One region of the Neobacillus sp. PS2-9 genome, then DNA from elsewhere that is predicted to be linked to it. Evidence: riboswitches for the same ligand, from Rfam matches in the RefSeq annotation. Region 1 holds a riboswitch; the other holds the start of a gene.
The links. A riboswitch is a leader RNA that binds a small molecule or an ion and turns the genes downstream of it on or off. The one in region 1 is predicted to bind cobalamin.

Region 1 (8,621 bases):
TAATGGAAAACTTAAGAACATAAAATAACATAAAAAAGCTAAGGTATCCATTACAGAAAACTGCCAAGCTTCCATAATTGGATAGATTGTTAATACACCAAAGCCTGAAAATCGCTCAAATAAAATGATAGCAAAAAGAACAACTAAATAAGACATTGAAAGGAAATCTGTTTTCTTAAACTTAAAATATTCGTAAGAAGTACGCCGACCTTGGCCATAGCCCCTCGCATTCATTGAATCAGCTGTTTGAATGGCTTCCTCAAGCGAATAGGTTAACAGTGTTTGCACATAAAGCATGCCCATCTTCATCCTTGTTTTCCATTTCCCCTGATTCATAGAATTCCCCTTGCTCCTTTGAACAATCGAGATTTCCTCCATTCTCCTTCTCATTAACGGAATAAACCTTAGAGTCAGCATAAGAAGAACAGCAAATTGTGGGAGGATTTTTGCAAACAAAAATAATAGCTTGTTAGGCGTCATGATTATGTTATACGAAATAAATAACGCAATAATTCCTATTATAGATACAGCATCCATTCCTCCATACAGGACAGCCTCAAGTGTCACCCGATGCTCATTGATATCAAAAAGCAAATGTCGTCCTCTTTCATTAAATAAAGGATTTGTGACAAGCATGAGAAGGAAGGTACTGATGATAAAGATATACCAGCGTCTCAGTCCCTTTAACTGATCATGAATAAAGTTAATCATTAAAATGACTATTAAGGCCGCACCGAGAAAAATGGGATGTAGCATAAGAATTAACAGCGAAATGGCCCCAGCATAAAAAAGAAAGGACACAAGAGGATGAAACCGTTCAAAACGACCTTTCATCCCCAGTTCCCCCTTATGTTATTCGGTATAGATACATTCAATCCGATCACCATCTTTGATTTTTGTAACACCAATACTCTTAGTGAGACTAATTCCATTTTGCTCAAATACCCAACCGCTTTTTGGACCATAATCAAACTCATAAATATTATCAATTCCTTCGATATAGGCAGTTGCCCCGCTTCCTCGGGAATCAATCACAATACCATGTTTTTTAGCTGTTGCTAAAATAATATCATAAATGGTGTCCCCGTCTTTAAAACTAACTTTTGTTGCAGCAACAATGATGCCCTGATCCTTTGGTCCAACAATCGATAACGTTACCGTATTTGCCGGCTTTGGTGGTGTGGTGGTACTTGGCTTTGATACCGGTGTAGTCGACGTTGGTGTTTGGGGCGTAGTCGTCGGCGTACTACTTTTATTTGTCGTCACAGCCGTATTTTTTTTGGTCGTCGGCGATTGTTGCTGACTAGATGGACTCGTTTGCTTCGACGTACTGGTTGGTGATGTAGACTGATTTTCCTTCTTTTCTTCAGAAGCAACCGTTGATGAATCCGTAGGTTTGTTTTGTTCACTACTCGGTTCTACTTTTGCCTCTTCCTTTTTTTCTTCTTCATTTTGTTTTTCTACATGAACAGTTTTTTCTTCTTTGGTTGTTTCCTTCGTAGTTTGTTCATTCGAACTACATCCAACTAAGGAGAACAAAACGAATAATAGACTAAGAAATGCTGTACCTTTCATCCATTTTTTCATAGATGCGCCTCCTCTAGGGTGCCCCTCCTAAATAGAAGAAGGGGCCATATTTCACTTATGAAAATCTTTTTCTTTGCTTCATATAAACTAGACTTCCGATTAGCATAATCAAAAGACCAACCATGAGCAGGTTATAACTATCTGTAGCAGTATTTGGCAACGTATGTCCCTTCACACTATTACTACCATTATCTTGATGAGGAGTTGTCTGTACTGGTGCCTCCTCACTAGGTGTTTGAGTCTCAGTCTCAGGCTTCTCTGTTTCCGGCTTTTGTTCAACTAATGGAAGCTGATATAATGAGCCTTTTCCTGTTGTATACAACTGATAAGCAGCTAGCGCCTGGATTCCCTGTGAAGTAGTGAATGGGTCACTTACATCTCCTCCCTGCCAATCAAAGCCGCCATCGGCATTTTGGAAGGATAGAAAATATTCAACAAGTCCTTTAAATGGAGCTGCATTCGAATCCACCCCTAAAGCTGTCAGGGCAATGATGGCCTGTGCTGCAGTTGAGCTATTATCTATTTTTGAAGCTTGATATTGTGTGGATAAATACTGGATGGCAGCATCTACCTTGCCCTTCACTTCAGGCTGCTTACTATATGGAGCAAGTGCTGTTAAAATCATCGCGGTTGTATCAATATCGCTAGTAGCACTTTCATCCCAAGCCCATCCGCCATCTTGATTTTGCCTATCTAATAAATGCTTCACTATCTTTTCTCGCGTCCATTGTGCTGATTCAGGAATGGAAAAGTTCGCACTATCTAGAGCAATTAAAGCATATGACACGCCGATTAAGCCTTGCTTTGTCACATTACCATTGTAAATGGCTTCCACCAAGTTATAGCCACCTACATTTGATGGGTCACCACCAGCTGCAAGAATTCCGAGAACATATCGCTCTGTATCGGTGATTCTATTGAACTTCCCTTGTTTTTCCCTGACTAGTGATTTTACTGATGTAAGGTATGTAGCAGGAATGGTCTGTCCTGTTTGTTTTAAGGCAATTACTTCCCATTCGCCTAGATTATTCTTCAACACATATTTGCTGGCTGAATCGACGGAAGCTTGAATTGTCTTTTCAGTAAGCGTTCCACCAGAAGGATTCGGGTTTGTTTCTCCTCCTGTGTTACCATCACCTGATCCATTTTCCCAAGATTCAAGTTTAAAGCTAATTTGGTTTCCTGGTTGAAGCGGGTAGCTGTCTGCACCAACCTCGGCCATTTTATCGTTTACGTAAAAAGCCCAATAATTTGTCCCTTCTGCTTGTATATCATTAATAGAGGTAATCATTTTTCCGTACTGACTTTCACTATATCCAACCTTATCAGGGCCAAGAATTACTTGTAATAGTTGAAATGCAGTTGGACTTCCAATCACTTCAATTCCTGATTGATCAGTAACGTTATTTTTATCACTATTAACCACTTTGAGCGAAACCGTATTCTGTGGTTTTTTTGTCCAATCTGTCAAACGGAACGTTAATTGGTCACCATTCTGGACAACATAGGTGTCAGAACCAACCTGTGCTGCAACACCATTGATAAAAAATGCCCAATAATTTGTCCCTTCTGCTTTTACCCCATTAATTCCAATGAGCATTTTTCCATTGGAGGTATCAGTAAATTCAACATTGCTTTCACCAACAGCTGCAGTTAACGCTTCTGTTGCTGTTTCAGTGTCACTGATTTGAACAGTGGTTTTTGCTAAGATTGGGTTGGCTCCATCCAATCCCAAAACTGTAATGGACCCTTGTTTCGCTAAGTCGGCTGCTAGTACAGGAGCTTGTAGCCCACTCGTGAATAATGTAAAAATTAACAGCATGACCATCCACAAATTTCTTTTCTTCATCATTTTGAAACTCTTCCTTTCCTAATTAAATAGCCATAAAAAAATCCCCCTAAAAGGAGGAGGAGTGTTATGTACGTTAAGGAGGAAACGAGAAACCGCTTCTGTTCTTAACACTCTCCTATCCGCGTAGGCTGTTGTGTTCAAAAACAGGCAGGTTTCCTGGCTCATGATCATCGCTCCCTAAGTCTTCCCATCTATCGACAGTGACATGTTTAGGTTACTCCCATTTACAGTGGCGGGACCGCGTTGGCTTTAACCAACTTCCCTATTAAGCTAAAAGTCTATCTAAGACCTTAGCACCTGTTTTACCGAGCTATTTTTTTATGTTAACACTATTATAGTAAAAGATAGTCAGGTTTGTATACATTTAATATCTATATATTGGTGCTTTTTTTGATTCGCTGATAAATTCTTAAATCCGCTGATAACAGTTGAAAATTTGCTGATAAATTTCTAGATTCGCCGATAAACCCAGAAAATTCGCTGATAAAAAATTAAAACTTTAAAATAATTGTGTAATTTTACACTACATTTTGTAATTTTAGCAGGAATTAATTAAAAATTGGAATTCAATTGTAAAAATATTAGTCGTTTTCCATAAAAAAATAGGAGAAGGCACACATAGCCTTCTCCTATTTTTATTTTTTATCTTCAAGTAGAGTTTTCTTCAGCTGTGACCAACAATGTATTCTTGGCAGTTGAATGTGTTGGTTGTAAGAGCTGTTTTTCATTAATACTTTTGATCCTGACTCCTTAAGAGTCTCCAATACTGCGGGCTTGTCGTCAAAATAATAATCTAACCCTAAATCTTTAATGATGTTAATCTTTTCTGAATCCTTCATCCCGCAATAAAAAGAATGTTCATCGACGGGAAAACCAGCCTTTACTAGCCAGTTTCTCGTACGTTCACAATGCTCCACTGGTCTTGAGGTGATATAATAAATCTCATGTCCTTCAAGTTTAAGCTCGTTCAGAACCTCAACGGCATGTGGAAACGGTAAACAGTCCGTGTTATAAATCTCCTCCAAGGAATCACGCCACATCCTGCTCCCTTCTTGATCACTTAACCCGAAAGGCTCATGGATTTCAAGAGTTGTTAAGCTAAGATAAGCTTCAATAGGAACAGCCTTCTGTAATTTTTTATTATACAAATGAAAGGCATGCTCTCTTAGGTTTATTAATGTGTCATCGATATCAAACCCAAACTTCATCAGATGTCTGCTTTCTTATTGCTCGATATTTCTACATAAATTAGCCATTTCGATGGCTGAAACAGCAGCATCCCAGCCCTTATTGCCTGCTTTAGTTCCCGCACGCTCAATAGCTTGTTCAATGGAGTCTGTTGTTAACACCCCAAAAATAACTGGAATGCCACTAGTTAATGCAGTTGCTGAAACACCTTTAGCTGCTTCATTACAAACATAATCAAAGTGAGGCGTTGAGCCACGAATAACCGTACCAAGCGTGATGACTGCATCATACTTTTTACTATTTGCCATTTTTTGAGCAATTAACGGAATTTCAAATGCACCTGGCACCCAAGCGATATCAACGTTTGCTTCATCAACACCATGTCTTTTTAGCGCGTCCTGTGCTCCACCTAATAATTTACTTGTAATAAATTCATTAAAACGTCCAACCACGATTCCAACTTTTAATCCTGATCCTACTAAATTTCCTTCAAATGTGTGTCCCATGTAAATGCCTCCATATAATTTATATATTGACTCTTTAAAATTGCCTGTTGATTTCCGCTCCAGGTGCTTCGCTTTCTGTGGGTGTTTCGGCGAGCCTCCTCGGCGCTAGCGCCTGCGGGGTCTCCCCTGAACCATACTCCCACAGGAGTCTTCGCACCTTCCACTCCAATCAACAGGGTAAAAAATTCAGAAATGTTCTTTAACACAGCATATATTAATAATGAAACATGTGCCCTAACTTATCATGCTTTGTCCGTAAATAATTGGCGTTTTCTTTTCTCATTTCCATCTGAAGTGGCACCCGTTCAACTACTTCAAGATCATACCCCTTCAAACCTTTTATTTTTCGGGGATTGTTTGTTAACAGCATCATTTTCTTAATGCCTAAGTCCTTCAGTATTTGAGCCCCGATGCCGTATTCCCTTAAATCTGCTCCAAAGCCAAGCTTTTCATTCGCTTCAACGGTATCATAGCCTTCTTCTTGCAGCTTATATGCTCTCATTTTATTTAACAGACCAATCCCGCGTCCTTCCTGGCGCATGTACAAAAGCACGCCACTTCCCGCTTGATTGATTTGACTTAAGGCTGCATGAAGCTGTGGCCCACAATCACAGCGGTAGGAACCGAATACATCCCCTGTTAAACATTCTGAATGAACCCTGACAAGGACGGGTGTTTCAGGGTCGATTTCACCCTTCACTAATGCAACATGTTCTTTATCATCTACAAGATTGGAATACCCCACAGCTTTAAAGGTGCCAAATTCGGTAGGCAAATTGATTTCCACCTCACGTTTGACCAAGTTATCCTTTTTGTTTCGATATTCAATCAAGTCTTTGATGGTAATCATTTTTACGTTTAGCTCATCCGCTATTTTTCTAAGTTGAGGAACTCGAGCCATTGTCCCATCTTCATTCATGATTTCACAAATGACCCCTGCAGGCTTGGAGCCGCACAATCTAGCTAAATCTACAGCTGCCTCGGTGTGTCCTGTACGTCGCAAGACTCCACCTTTTTTTGCGATTAACGGAAAGATATGACCGGGTCTTTTAAAATCACTTGCTTTTGCTTCAGGATCAAGCATGCTCAAGACTGTGGCTGACCGTTCATAGGCGGAAATACCCGTCGTTGAAAACTTATGATCAATACTGACTGTAAAGGCGGTTCCGTGAGGGTCTGTGTTTTTAGAAACCATTGGCATTAAATCTAATTTTTGCGCTAACTCTTCTTCTATCGGTACACACACAAGCCCTCTGCCGTGAGTTACCATAAAATTTAAAACAGAAGGGGTAGTTTTTTCAGCCAGGGCAATAAAGTCCCCTTCATTTTCTCTATCTTCGTCATCACAAACAATGATAACCTTGCCTTCTTTCAGATCCGATAAAGCTTCCTCGATCGTATTAAACATGCCAAACCACTCCTTTTTTTATCAAGGCTTTGTAAGATTGCCTGTTGATTTCCGCTCCAGGCACTTCGCTTTCCGTGGGTGTTTCGGCGAGCCTCCTCGGCGCTAGCGCCTGCGGGGTCTCCCCTGAACCATACTCCCACAGGAGTCTTCGTGCCTTCCGCTCCAATCAACAGGGTGTAAAAATCAACACTGTTCTTTAACACAGCCTTTATCAATTAACCCATAGCCGTTCGAAAAGAAATATTTTAATAAAATCCATTTTCTTCTAAAAAATTAGCAGTTATTCCTTTTCGACTCTTTTGCTTTGAATCATCTGTTAGGTTTGTTAAAAAATGACCTACATATTTACCGATCATATCGCACTCGAGGTTCACAATATCCCCAGAGCCCTTTAACCCTAGTACTGTTTCAGCTAATGTATGAGGGATTAATGATAAAGTAAAGCTGTCCTCTGTTACAGCAAAGACTGTTAAGCTTGTCCCATCTACTGCAACCGATCCCTTTAATATGACATATCGCAGTAAATCGGGCTCTGCTTCAATTTCATAATAAACCGCATTCTCAAGCGCCTGTTTCCTTTTAATGACCCCAGTCCCATCAATATGGCCAGAAACAAAGTGACCTCCAAATCTTCCCCCTGCAGCCATCGCTCTCTCTAAATTAACTTTTGAACCACGCCTTATTGTATGTAAGCTCGTCGCTTTCACCGTTTCAGGCATGACATCAACGGTAAAATGCTTTCCGGAAAAAGAAGTGACGGTCAGACATACTCCGTTGACAGCAATACTGTCACCAAGGTGAACATCTTCAATTATTCTTTTCGCTTCAATCGTAAGAACAAACGATTCACCCGTTCTTTGGATATTGGCAATGCTTCCTATTTCTTCAACGATTCCAGTAAACATACTAGTTTCTTCTCCTTACATAGGTTCTGCAATGATTCTTATATCATTACCAATCCTATCCACTTGTTTAATGTTCAATGAAACGGCTTCAGCTATTTTTTCGATCCCATGGCCACCAAATAAAGTTGGCGCCGATTTTCCACCAATTAATTTTGGTGCAATATAGGTAATAATCTGTTGAAAAAATCGTTCCTCTAAAAAGCTGCCATGCACTTCTGCACCACCTTCAACAAAAAGTGAAGTCATACCCCTCTTTCCGAGAATACCGAGTAAATCCTTTATACGTATGTGGTTCGTTTCCATTTTGATTATTTCAACGCCCCGTTCCATAAAAAGATGGATTTGCTCACGGGCTACATCATTCCCTGTCACAATCCAAGTCGGTGCTTGATGATCAGTAACAATCTTGGCATTGATTGGCGTTCTTAGGTGTGTGTCAAGAATAATTCGGATGGGATTTTTGCCACCAGAAGACATTCTTGTTGTTAACGATGGATTGTCCTTTAATACGGTATTAACACCAACTAATATCCCGTCATGCTGATGGCGAAACTGATGAACATCAGCTCTTGCTTGCTCACCGGTAATCCACATACTCTCACCAGTTACCGTTGCCGTTTTCCCATCTAAACTTGCTGCCGATTTTAATGTGACATACGGTAGGCCTGTTTGAATGTTATAAAAAAAGACTTTATTCAGCTCACGAGCTTCCTCTTGGAGTAAACCAACCTCCACTTCAATTCCTGCCTTTTTGATTCGTTCAATTCCGGTTCCTGCTACTTGTGGATTTGGGTCAGTTGTTGCCACAAATACTTTCCTTACCCCAGTTCTAATCACTAAGTCACTGCAGGGCGGTGTTTTTCCATGATGACTACATGGCTCAAGTGTTACATACAAAGTAGCATCCTTGGCATTTTCACCTGCCATTTGAATGGCATGTACTTCTGCATGTGCTTCACCTGCTTTTAAATGGGCACCCATTCCAATAATTTGGCCATCCTTCACCAGTACAGCACCTACCACAGGGTTTGGAGTAGTTTGACCTAGCGTTCCTTTGGCAAGATCTAAAGCTAGATTCATGTAAAATGTATCGTTCATTATTTCTTCTCCTTTGAAAAGGATTAAAAAAGACCCTGAAGAAAATTAATTCTTCAGGGTCGTTAAAGACATTAGGA
Region 2 (8,621 bases), 700 kb from region 1:
GTCGCGCAAATGATTCAAGAAGAAGGCCAGCCTGCCGTAGATAGATGGTTAGATGTACTGCGTGCAGGTGGAACAATGGAGCCACTTGAGTTGTTGAGACATGCCGGAATTGATATGTCTACACCAGAACCTATCATTAGAGCTGTGGCTTTTGTAGGTTCATTGATAGATGAATTAGAAGAATCATTTAAGTAGTTATTTAAGAAGAGGTTGCCTCAATTGCAACCTCTTCTTGTTTTACTTTTTACTTTTTACTTTTTACTCTTTATCTTTAGATCACTTCGATAAAGTAGGACTTTTTCCAATACAATTTCAACAAACCGTATGCAACGGCTCAAGTCTTTCTTCTGAGGTGAAACCTCAATTTTAAGTGTAACAGCTAAATGAGTGTGATAATAAAGCATAGTTTTAAATTCATCAACAGCCCCGCAAAAATTTAGATAGCCACTGTCACCTGTCCCGACAACTGCAGTAACAATATTCTTCACGTCTTCTGTTTTAAAAGCACGAAAAATGCCCATCATTTCATGTGGTATATTTCCATTTCCCCACGTATAGGTTCCAATCACAATAGCTTCATAGTTACTTAAATCATTGATTGGAAATTGCTCAATTCTAAAAAGTTTAACAACAACTTTCTTCCTATTGAATAACTCTTGAATCAAATGAACTAATTCTTCTGTATTCCCCGTTTTGGAAGAATACACGATAGCTATTTTCATAATTCATCAAATCCATTGGATTGGGTAACCTTTGCATAGGTCCTTGATTTCTGCTCAAAAAAATCGGACTTTGTTTCATTCATCATTTCATCACTGAAAACATGAATCCACGGCATTGGATTGCTTCTGTCCACGTAGAGATTTTGCAAACCAAGCTGACGTAGACGTTTATTAGCAAGATATTCGGTGTACTCCTCATACTGATTTATATTAATTCTATCTATATCTTGGAAAATCACACGAGCCCATTCTTTTTCTAGCTCAACAGCCTGTCCAACTGTATGATAAATATATTCAATATTTGAATCATTATTTAGTTTTGGATTCTCTGTTAAAAGGATGCGTAAAAACTGAGCCATAAAATAAGCATGTTGCATTTCATCACGTTGAATATAGCTAATCATTGTGCTTGTCTTTAACATTTTTTGCTGTCCGGCAAGATAATAAAAAAAAGCAAAGCCTGCATAAAAATAAATACCCTCCAGATTGATAGAATTCACACCTAATTCAAATAGATTTTGCGGAGTAGGATTTTCTCGAAAGCTTTCATAAGAATTTAATATGAGTTGATTTCTTTTTTGCACTATCGGATCACTTTTAGCTTGATTGAATCGGTCATTTTGCTCACTTAAAGGTACAAGAGAACTTAGAATATAGGAATATGATTCGTTATGAACCGCCTCCTGCTGTGCAATCACCGCAAATATGGCTTTCATACTTGAATCTGACACATAATCCATCACTTGGCACATCGTTGGTGTTTGCAGGCTGTCCAATGAGGCCAGTTGTGTATTAATACGCAAAAATACATCTTTCTCTGTTAAGCTAAGTTGGTCCCACTGCTTAACATCATCTTGCATAATTATTTCCTGTGCTTTCCAAAAATTTGATAATAATGTTTGATACAAATCGTACATTTGTGGGTAAGCGATATCATTCCAGTTAAGCAATCCTGAAGACTGCCCGTTAATTATTCCTGTCGTTTTATTTGGAAACTTCGGATTTAGTAGTTTAACTTTTAATAAAGGTGAATGAATGTCCATTAAGCTCTCCTCCCATTAACTATGACACGCCTCGCATTCTTCTATTTCAGCTTGTGTTGTGCTTCTTACATAATAAGTTGTCTTAAGCCCCTGCTTCCAAGATTCCAAATGAAGATTTAATAAATCTTTCGCTTTTATGTCATGTCGAACATAAAGATTGAAACTAATTGCCTGATCAATATGACGTCCACGAGCAGCATTCTGTTTGATACTCCAAACTTGATCAATTTCATGCCTTACACGACGATAATAAGTGTAAGTATGATGATTTAGGTCAGGTGCTGTCACTTTAAATTTAAAATTTTTCTTCTCTTCAGCGTATTCCACCGAATAGATAGGATCAATTCCATCTGTTGAACCACCAATTTTTGCTGTTGAAGAGTTTGGTGCAATAGCCATAAGCCACCCATTTCGAAGTCCATGAATAGCTACTTTCCTCTTTAAATCATTCCACCTATCTGTCTGGTAATTTCTACGTGTAAAATAGTCACCGGTTTGCCACTCAGAACCGCTAAACTGACTATACGCCCCTTTCTCTTTTGCTAGTTCCATTGAAGACCGAATGGTGTAAAAAGCAATGTCTTCATATAATACATCTGCAAAATGAACGGCAGCATAGGATTCCCATTGAATTCCCTTTAGTGCAAGAAGATGGTGCCAACCAAACGTGCCAAGGCCAACGGCTCTAAACTTTTTATTCGTAATCTGTGCTTGCCCCACTGAGATTGTATTTAAGTCAATGACATTGTCTAACATTCTTACCTGGATCCGTATTAGTCGTTCTAAGACATTCGCTGGTACAGCTTTTGCAAGATTAACAGAGGATAAATTACAAACAACAAAATCACCTGGTTTACGTACCATTACGATGTTTCCCTCTTCGTCCTGAAATTCGTTAACGATCGTTGTAGGTGACATATTTTGCGTAATTTCGGTACATAAGTTACTGCAATAGATTGAAGTACGACCCTTGCCTAAAAGATGTTTATTCGGATTTTTCCTGTTCACTTCATCACGGTAAAACATGTATGGAGTTCCAGTTTCTAGTTGTGAAACCATAATTCGTGCCATAATATCCATAGCTCGATATGTTTTACGTGGAAGAAGTGGGTTACTTACCGCCTCCTCATATTTCTCGGTAAAATATTTGTGATCACTTTCATCATAAAAATCTTCCAATCCAAGAAGATTACCCTTTTCATCTTTCCAGCCCATGATCTGTTTTACCTCATGTGGACAAAACGTATGCCATTCTCCAATACTTCTACCGTTATCATCTTTTTCTTCAAGTTTTTGCATAAATAAGTCCGGGATAGAAACCCCGGTAAAAATATCATGGGCTTTCCGGCGCTCATCTCCATTATTTGTTTTTAAGTCAAGGAATCCATTCATAATATCTTTATGAAATATATCCAAATATACAGCGATGGCTCCCTGCCGCTGACCTAATTGGTCAACACTTACAGCAGTATCATTTACTAACTTGATCCATGGGACAATACCGGAAGAGTTTCCTCTAAATTTCTTAATATCGGAACCTAAAGCACGAACCTTACCATAATAGATTCCAATTCCCCCACCATCTTTACTCAACCTGGCAATATCCCAATTATTTAAATAAATGCTATCGAGGGAATCATTGACTGTGTCAATAAAACATGAGGAAAGCTGACCAACGCTTTTTCCTGCATTTGCTAATGTAGGGGTTGCGACCGTCATATATAAGTTGCTTAAAGCCCAATATGCCTCTTTTACTAGACTTAAGCGAATGGACTTCTTTTCATACTTCATAAGCGTCATAGCAATAATCATGAAACGCTCTTGAGGAAGCTCATAGACGTTCCGTTCATAATCCCGTGCAAGGTAACGATCTGCAAATAGGAATAATCCTATGTAATTAAACAAGTGGTCCTGATCTTGACTGATCTCTTTTGCTATACTATGTATTTCATCTTTACTATATAGGGTTAGTAAGTCACTAGAATAGATTCCTAAATCCGTTAGTATTTTAATGAGCACATAAAATTTTCCATATTTTTTTGTGGATTCATATCCCCGATTTTTTGCTGCCTCACAATATAATTCCTGCAAATACAAGCTAGCAGCCACGAAAGTCCAATCGGGTTGATCTAGTGCTATTTGGTTAACTGCATAGAATAGTGCTTGCTTATTAACGTCTGTGTCTGTTCCTCCCAACTGATTTATATGCTTTTTAAAATCAGAAGCATCAATGTTAAATTTCTGTTCAGCTTGATTAATAGATTCCAAAACAGAATCAAGCTCTTCTTGTACCTTAATGGCCATAATTTTTCCCCCAAATTAAAAAAATCCGCTCAAGGTGAACTGAGCGGATGAAACGATAACAGTAGAGAAGACGCAAAAATTTCTGGTGTCTCCTGTCGCCACCGTTTCATCTTCTCAATCCCCGAAGAAGTTGAAACATCTTAAGAAAGACAGGTCTCCTGACTTATGCTTCTCCCTACTATGAGTCCTTCCCGTATAAGCGCCTAATCAATTAAACTCTCTTATACAGTGGTTTTCTCATTTCGTCAGCATTTACAGTTGCGGGGGCAGTTCTGGTATTTCACCAGATTCCCTTTTAAGCCTAACGGCATCTCTTCTCAAGGCAAACACAATATATAGTTTTTTATCACAAAAACATAACAACATCTTGTATAAAGCGGTTAAAATAAATACTAGTATATATTCCATAAAATATCAAGCATCTTTTTCTTTATCATTCATCTTGTTGATAAAGATTCTTTTCCAGTTCTCTTCTAATCTCTTGAGGTATTGTTTCAGATTGTTGTGTTTTGAGATTAAAATTTACATAAGTGGCTGTTCCTTTTACACAAATTCTTCCTTCCTGATGGATTTCCTCATAAAGCTGTAAACTGGAATTTCCTATCCTATTAACCCATGTAAAAACTTCTACATCCTTTCCAAAATATATTTGTTTTAAATAATCCACGTTCATATTGAGAATAATCATTTTCCAATTTTTAAAGGAAGAGTCAGGGGTAAATAATTTGAAAATTTCGTTTCTAGCGGCTTCAAACCAAATTGGTATGGTTGTATTATTGATATGACCCACCCCGTCCGTCTCAGAAACACGAGGTTCAATGACTTTTTTATACATATAGGCTTCCCCCTTCTCCATAAGTTAATTATCATTTGTTATAACTCCTTCATAAGCCTTGACGTAAATTTGCTCAATTGCTTCAATAGTAAACTCTTTTGGGCTCCTATTTAATAGCCTTTTCTGTTTAAACCCATTCTCAGCCAACCTTTTAATATCCTTCCGTTGGATGTTATATGCACTTAGTGTTGTAGGCAGACCGACATCTTGCACCAAGTCTAGTAAGCTATGAACCACTTCCTGCGCGATTTCCTTTTCACTTTTCCCCTTGCTCGTTATCGAAAATAGGTCAGCGACTGCCATGATTTTTTCCAAACAAGCCGGCCATATATAATCATAGACGTAAGGCAATAAAACAGCATTTGATTCCCCATGAGGTATTTTATATAAGCCACCAAGGGGGTAAGCTAGACCATGAACCCCCGCCACACCTGCATTAAAAAAACTTAATCCCGCCAATAAACTGGCTAATGACATTTGTTCTCTTGCTGGCCGATCTTGACCGTTCTCTACTGCCGTACGAATACTCCCAATTATCTTTCTCATTGCTTCTAGTGCTAAAATATCAGTTAGTGGAGTGGCGTTTTTTGAAGTATAAGCCTCTAAGGCGTGTGTGAAGGCATCAATGCCACTTGCAGCTGTTACTCTTGGTGGTAATGTGTAAGTTAACGATGAATCGACAATTGCATAATCAGCCAACAAATATTCGTGAGTAATAACATCTTTTGTTTCCTCTAAAGAAAAAACAGCGATATCTGTAACCTCTGCACCTGTTCCAGATGTCGTCGGAATTAAAATCTTTTGTAGCCCCTTTTTTGAAAGCTTTGTCGTTCCGCTTAAATTTAAATAGTCCTATATCCATCCTTCATTTTCTACAAGGACGGCAGCAGCCTTTGCTAAATCAAGAGCACTCCCTCCACCTACACCAATAACTAAACAAGGATTGTATTTTCTAATTTTACTTACCACTTGATTCCCTACCTCTATAGAAGGCTCCGGTACAACATTAATATCTAATTGAATTCCAATATTTAGCTCTTCAATGATGCTGAGAATGGGTTGAATCACACCTAATTCCTTTACAATTGGGTCAGATAATAAATACACTCTTTTAGCTTGTAAATCCTTTAATATATCTTTTAAGTTTGTTAACGATCCTGCCCCATGGTAAATTTTCTTTGGTGAAATAAATTGCTCCATGTTTCTCACTTCCCCTATTAATTAATGAAATCGTTTATATAGATTATTCTAAATCTTCTATCCACTTAAATCAAAGGTCAACTAATGAAAAAGGACGGCTCTAAACAGAAGAGCCATCCTTTATTGTATTATTGTACCCTCTGTATCCTATTTTGAAGTGGATAGGAAAACGATTTTGGCTGTGCGGTAATGTAATTAACTAGCGCATCTAAATCAACCGGACCAACTTCTTTATTTTGGGCTTTAGTGAATTCAGTAAAACCATCTCCCCCACCAGATAAGAAGATATTTGCTGTTACCGTATACGACTTAGCGGAATCAAGTTCTGTACCGTCCGAAAGCTTGACACTCACTATCCTGTTTCCAACAGGCTTATTAGGGTCCCAAGTATATGTTAAACCAGAAATTTGTAGGATCGCAGTTCTTGTACCCCACTGCTGGTTAAGCAAGTCACGAATTTGTTGCCCGGTCATTGTCATTTTTACCAATTCATTATTAAAAGGCTGTACCGTATATACCTCACCCCAGGTAATATCACCCGGATCAATATCAGCTCGTATACCTCCAGGGTTCATAAAGGCAAAATCTGTATTCATCGCTTTTCTTTGTGCATCGGCAATTAAATCCCCAAGAACAGATTCACCATTTTCATTTTGCTTTGCTGTTAAGTTATCAGATGTAGATCCAACTATCCGTTTAACAATTGGCTCTACCTTCGCTTCATAACCTTCAAGCATTTTCTTAATTTCAGGATCTGGCTCTATTCCTTCTTGAAAGGTTGTCACAATCTCTGCCCGCTTGGAAACAATATCCTTCGTTTTCGGATCAATTTCAATATCAACGTCTGAAAAAGCCGTCCCATAAGAATACGACTGAACTACCAGTTTATTATCAATTGTAGCATTCATATAAGCATGATTATGACCGCCAAAAATAATATCCACTTCATCGTCCACTCGATTGGCGATATCTACAAGCTGACCTGTAGGATTTTCTCCATTTGGGCCAGATGTACCTGGATTATGGGCTAGAACAACAATCGATTTTACTCCTTGTTTTTTTAATTCAGCAACATTGAGGTTAATCGCTTCTACCTCATCGGTGAATTTTAAGCCCGCTACACCACTTGGTACAACGACAGTCGGTGTCTCAGTGGTTACAACCCCGATGAAACCAATTGGCATTCCATTTACCTTAATCACGTGATAGGGAGGTAGAATAGGTTTTCCTGTTTTCTCATTGATTACATTAGCTACTATCCATGGAAATGTAGAACCAGCAAAATCCCCTGTTTTTGGATGGGGGCCACCCTTTATTAGACGAAGGAGTTCATTTAAACCTTCATCAAATTCGTGATTTCCAACAGTTCCAATATCGAATCCAAGTTTATTTAGTAGCTCAATGGTCGGTTCATCTTGTAATAATGCCGATACTGGTGGACTGGCTCCAACCATATCTCCATCCTGAACAAGAAGTGTGTTTTTATTCACCGCTTCTCTTTGTTTTAGATAAGCAGCTAAATAGTCAATGCGCCCTGCAGGCTTTCCATTTACTTTACGAGTAACATTTAATTGACCATGTAAATCATTGATTCCTAAAAGTTGAACTTGAACAAGCCGGTTGTCCGCTGCAGGTGGCTTTGCCTTTTTAGGATTTTTGGCTTCAGGACGCTCAGATTGATGTCCATGATATTCTTCGGATAGGCCTTGATCCCCTTGTGGATTTTGCCTTGCCACTTGAAGTACATCTTTTTTTGTTTTGTTTGCACCGTAATGATTCTGATTATCTAAAACTCGTGATAAAGCTTGATGCTTTTCCGTCCACCCAAATAGGGCAAGTATTACTGAGTACATAATTATTCTATAAAACCACTTCATATATTACCTCCTATTTTTTACTAAATAGCCAAATGTATTTTTTGCTTGAAAAAGGAGGAATATGTATAAAATCGTCATAAAAACCACGTATAAAATACACGTGGTTTCCTAGAACCTCATTGCTCTGCCATTCAAAAATTACGCATGAGCAAAATCGATAATATATTTTTCTATCATTCTAGCATCATCCGGATGAAACATATGCGATGAATTTCCATACCAAACCATATCTTTTCCAAGTGGTGCCTCTAGATTATTAAAAAATGTTTCCACCGGTTTCCCTTCTACATGAGCATCTTTTGTACCATGTAAAAATGCAATTCGAGTTTCTACTTTTTTTAGTTGATTTAAATTTATTTTTGCAAAATCCTCGATTAATTCTTGGGTGTATGTAAGATTATAGGCACTATAAAAGGAATGGAAAATATCCATTAAGGAATACTCAGAACTAGTAAAAAATTGTTTTAACCCTCCAATCATACCTGGATGTTTTACCGTTTCACTTTTATATACCATAGAATTATATTTAATTAGCGGTCGGCGAAATTCGGTCCATTGTTTTACTTTGAGATAGGGAGGTTGTCCTAATTCATACAGTTTCTTCAAAGTCTTTTGATCATTGGCTTGTTTTGCTTTATTT

Region 2: linked by a shared signal. The riboswitch ahead of RCG25_RS12195 (ribonucleoside-diphosphate reductase subunit alpha) and the one ahead of RCG25_RS15765 (DUF4430 domain-containing protein) in region 1 are both predicted to bind cobalamin.

What each region holds. Positions count from the first base shown of each region.
Region 1 covers NZ_CP133269.1:3,111,674-3,120,294, forward strand. The annotation lists gene RCG25_RS15755 (energy-coupling factor transporter transmembrane component T) at 1-834, opposite strand, end outside; gene RCG25_RS15760 (DUF4430 domain-containing protein) at 853-1,587, opposite strand; gene RCG25_RS15765 (DUF4430 domain-containing protein) at 1,643-3,439, opposite strand; cobalamin riboswitch at 3,568-3,755, opposite strand; gene RCG25_RS15770 (5' nucleotidase, NT5C type) at 4,075-4,647, opposite strand; gene ribE (6,7-dimethyl-8-ribityllumazine synthase) at 4,663-5,133, opposite strand; gene RCG25_RS15780 (bifunctional 3,4-dihydroxy-2-butanone-4-phosphate synthase/GTP cyclohydrolase II) at 5,348-6,541, opposite strand; gene ribE (riboflavin synthase) at 6,787-7,446, opposite strand; gene ribD (bifunctional diaminohydroxyphosphoribosylaminopyrimidine deaminase/5-amino-6-(5-phosphoribosylamino)uracil reductase RibD) at 7,462-8,544, opposite strand.
Region 2 covers NZ_CP133269.1:2,412,740-2,421,360, reverse strand. The annotation lists gene pepF (oligoendopeptidase F) at 1-195, shown strand, start outside; gene RCG25_RS12205 (flavodoxin domain-containing protein) at 252-722, opposite strand; gene RCG25_RS12200 (ribonucleotide-diphosphate reductase subunit beta) at 719-1,765, opposite strand; gene RCG25_RS12195 (ribonucleoside-diphosphate reductase subunit alpha) at 1,781-4,069, opposite strand; cobalamin riboswitch at 4,200-4,399, opposite strand; gene RCG25_RS12190 (acyl-CoA thioesterase) at 4,503-4,904, opposite strand; partial or broken gene RCG25_RS12185 (iron-containing alcohol dehydrogenase) at 4,929-6,104, opposite strand; gene RCG25_RS12180 (bifunctional metallophosphatase/5'-nucleotidase) at 6,233-7,981, opposite strand; gene RCG25_RS12175 (alpha/beta hydrolase) at 8,120-8,621, opposite strand, start outside.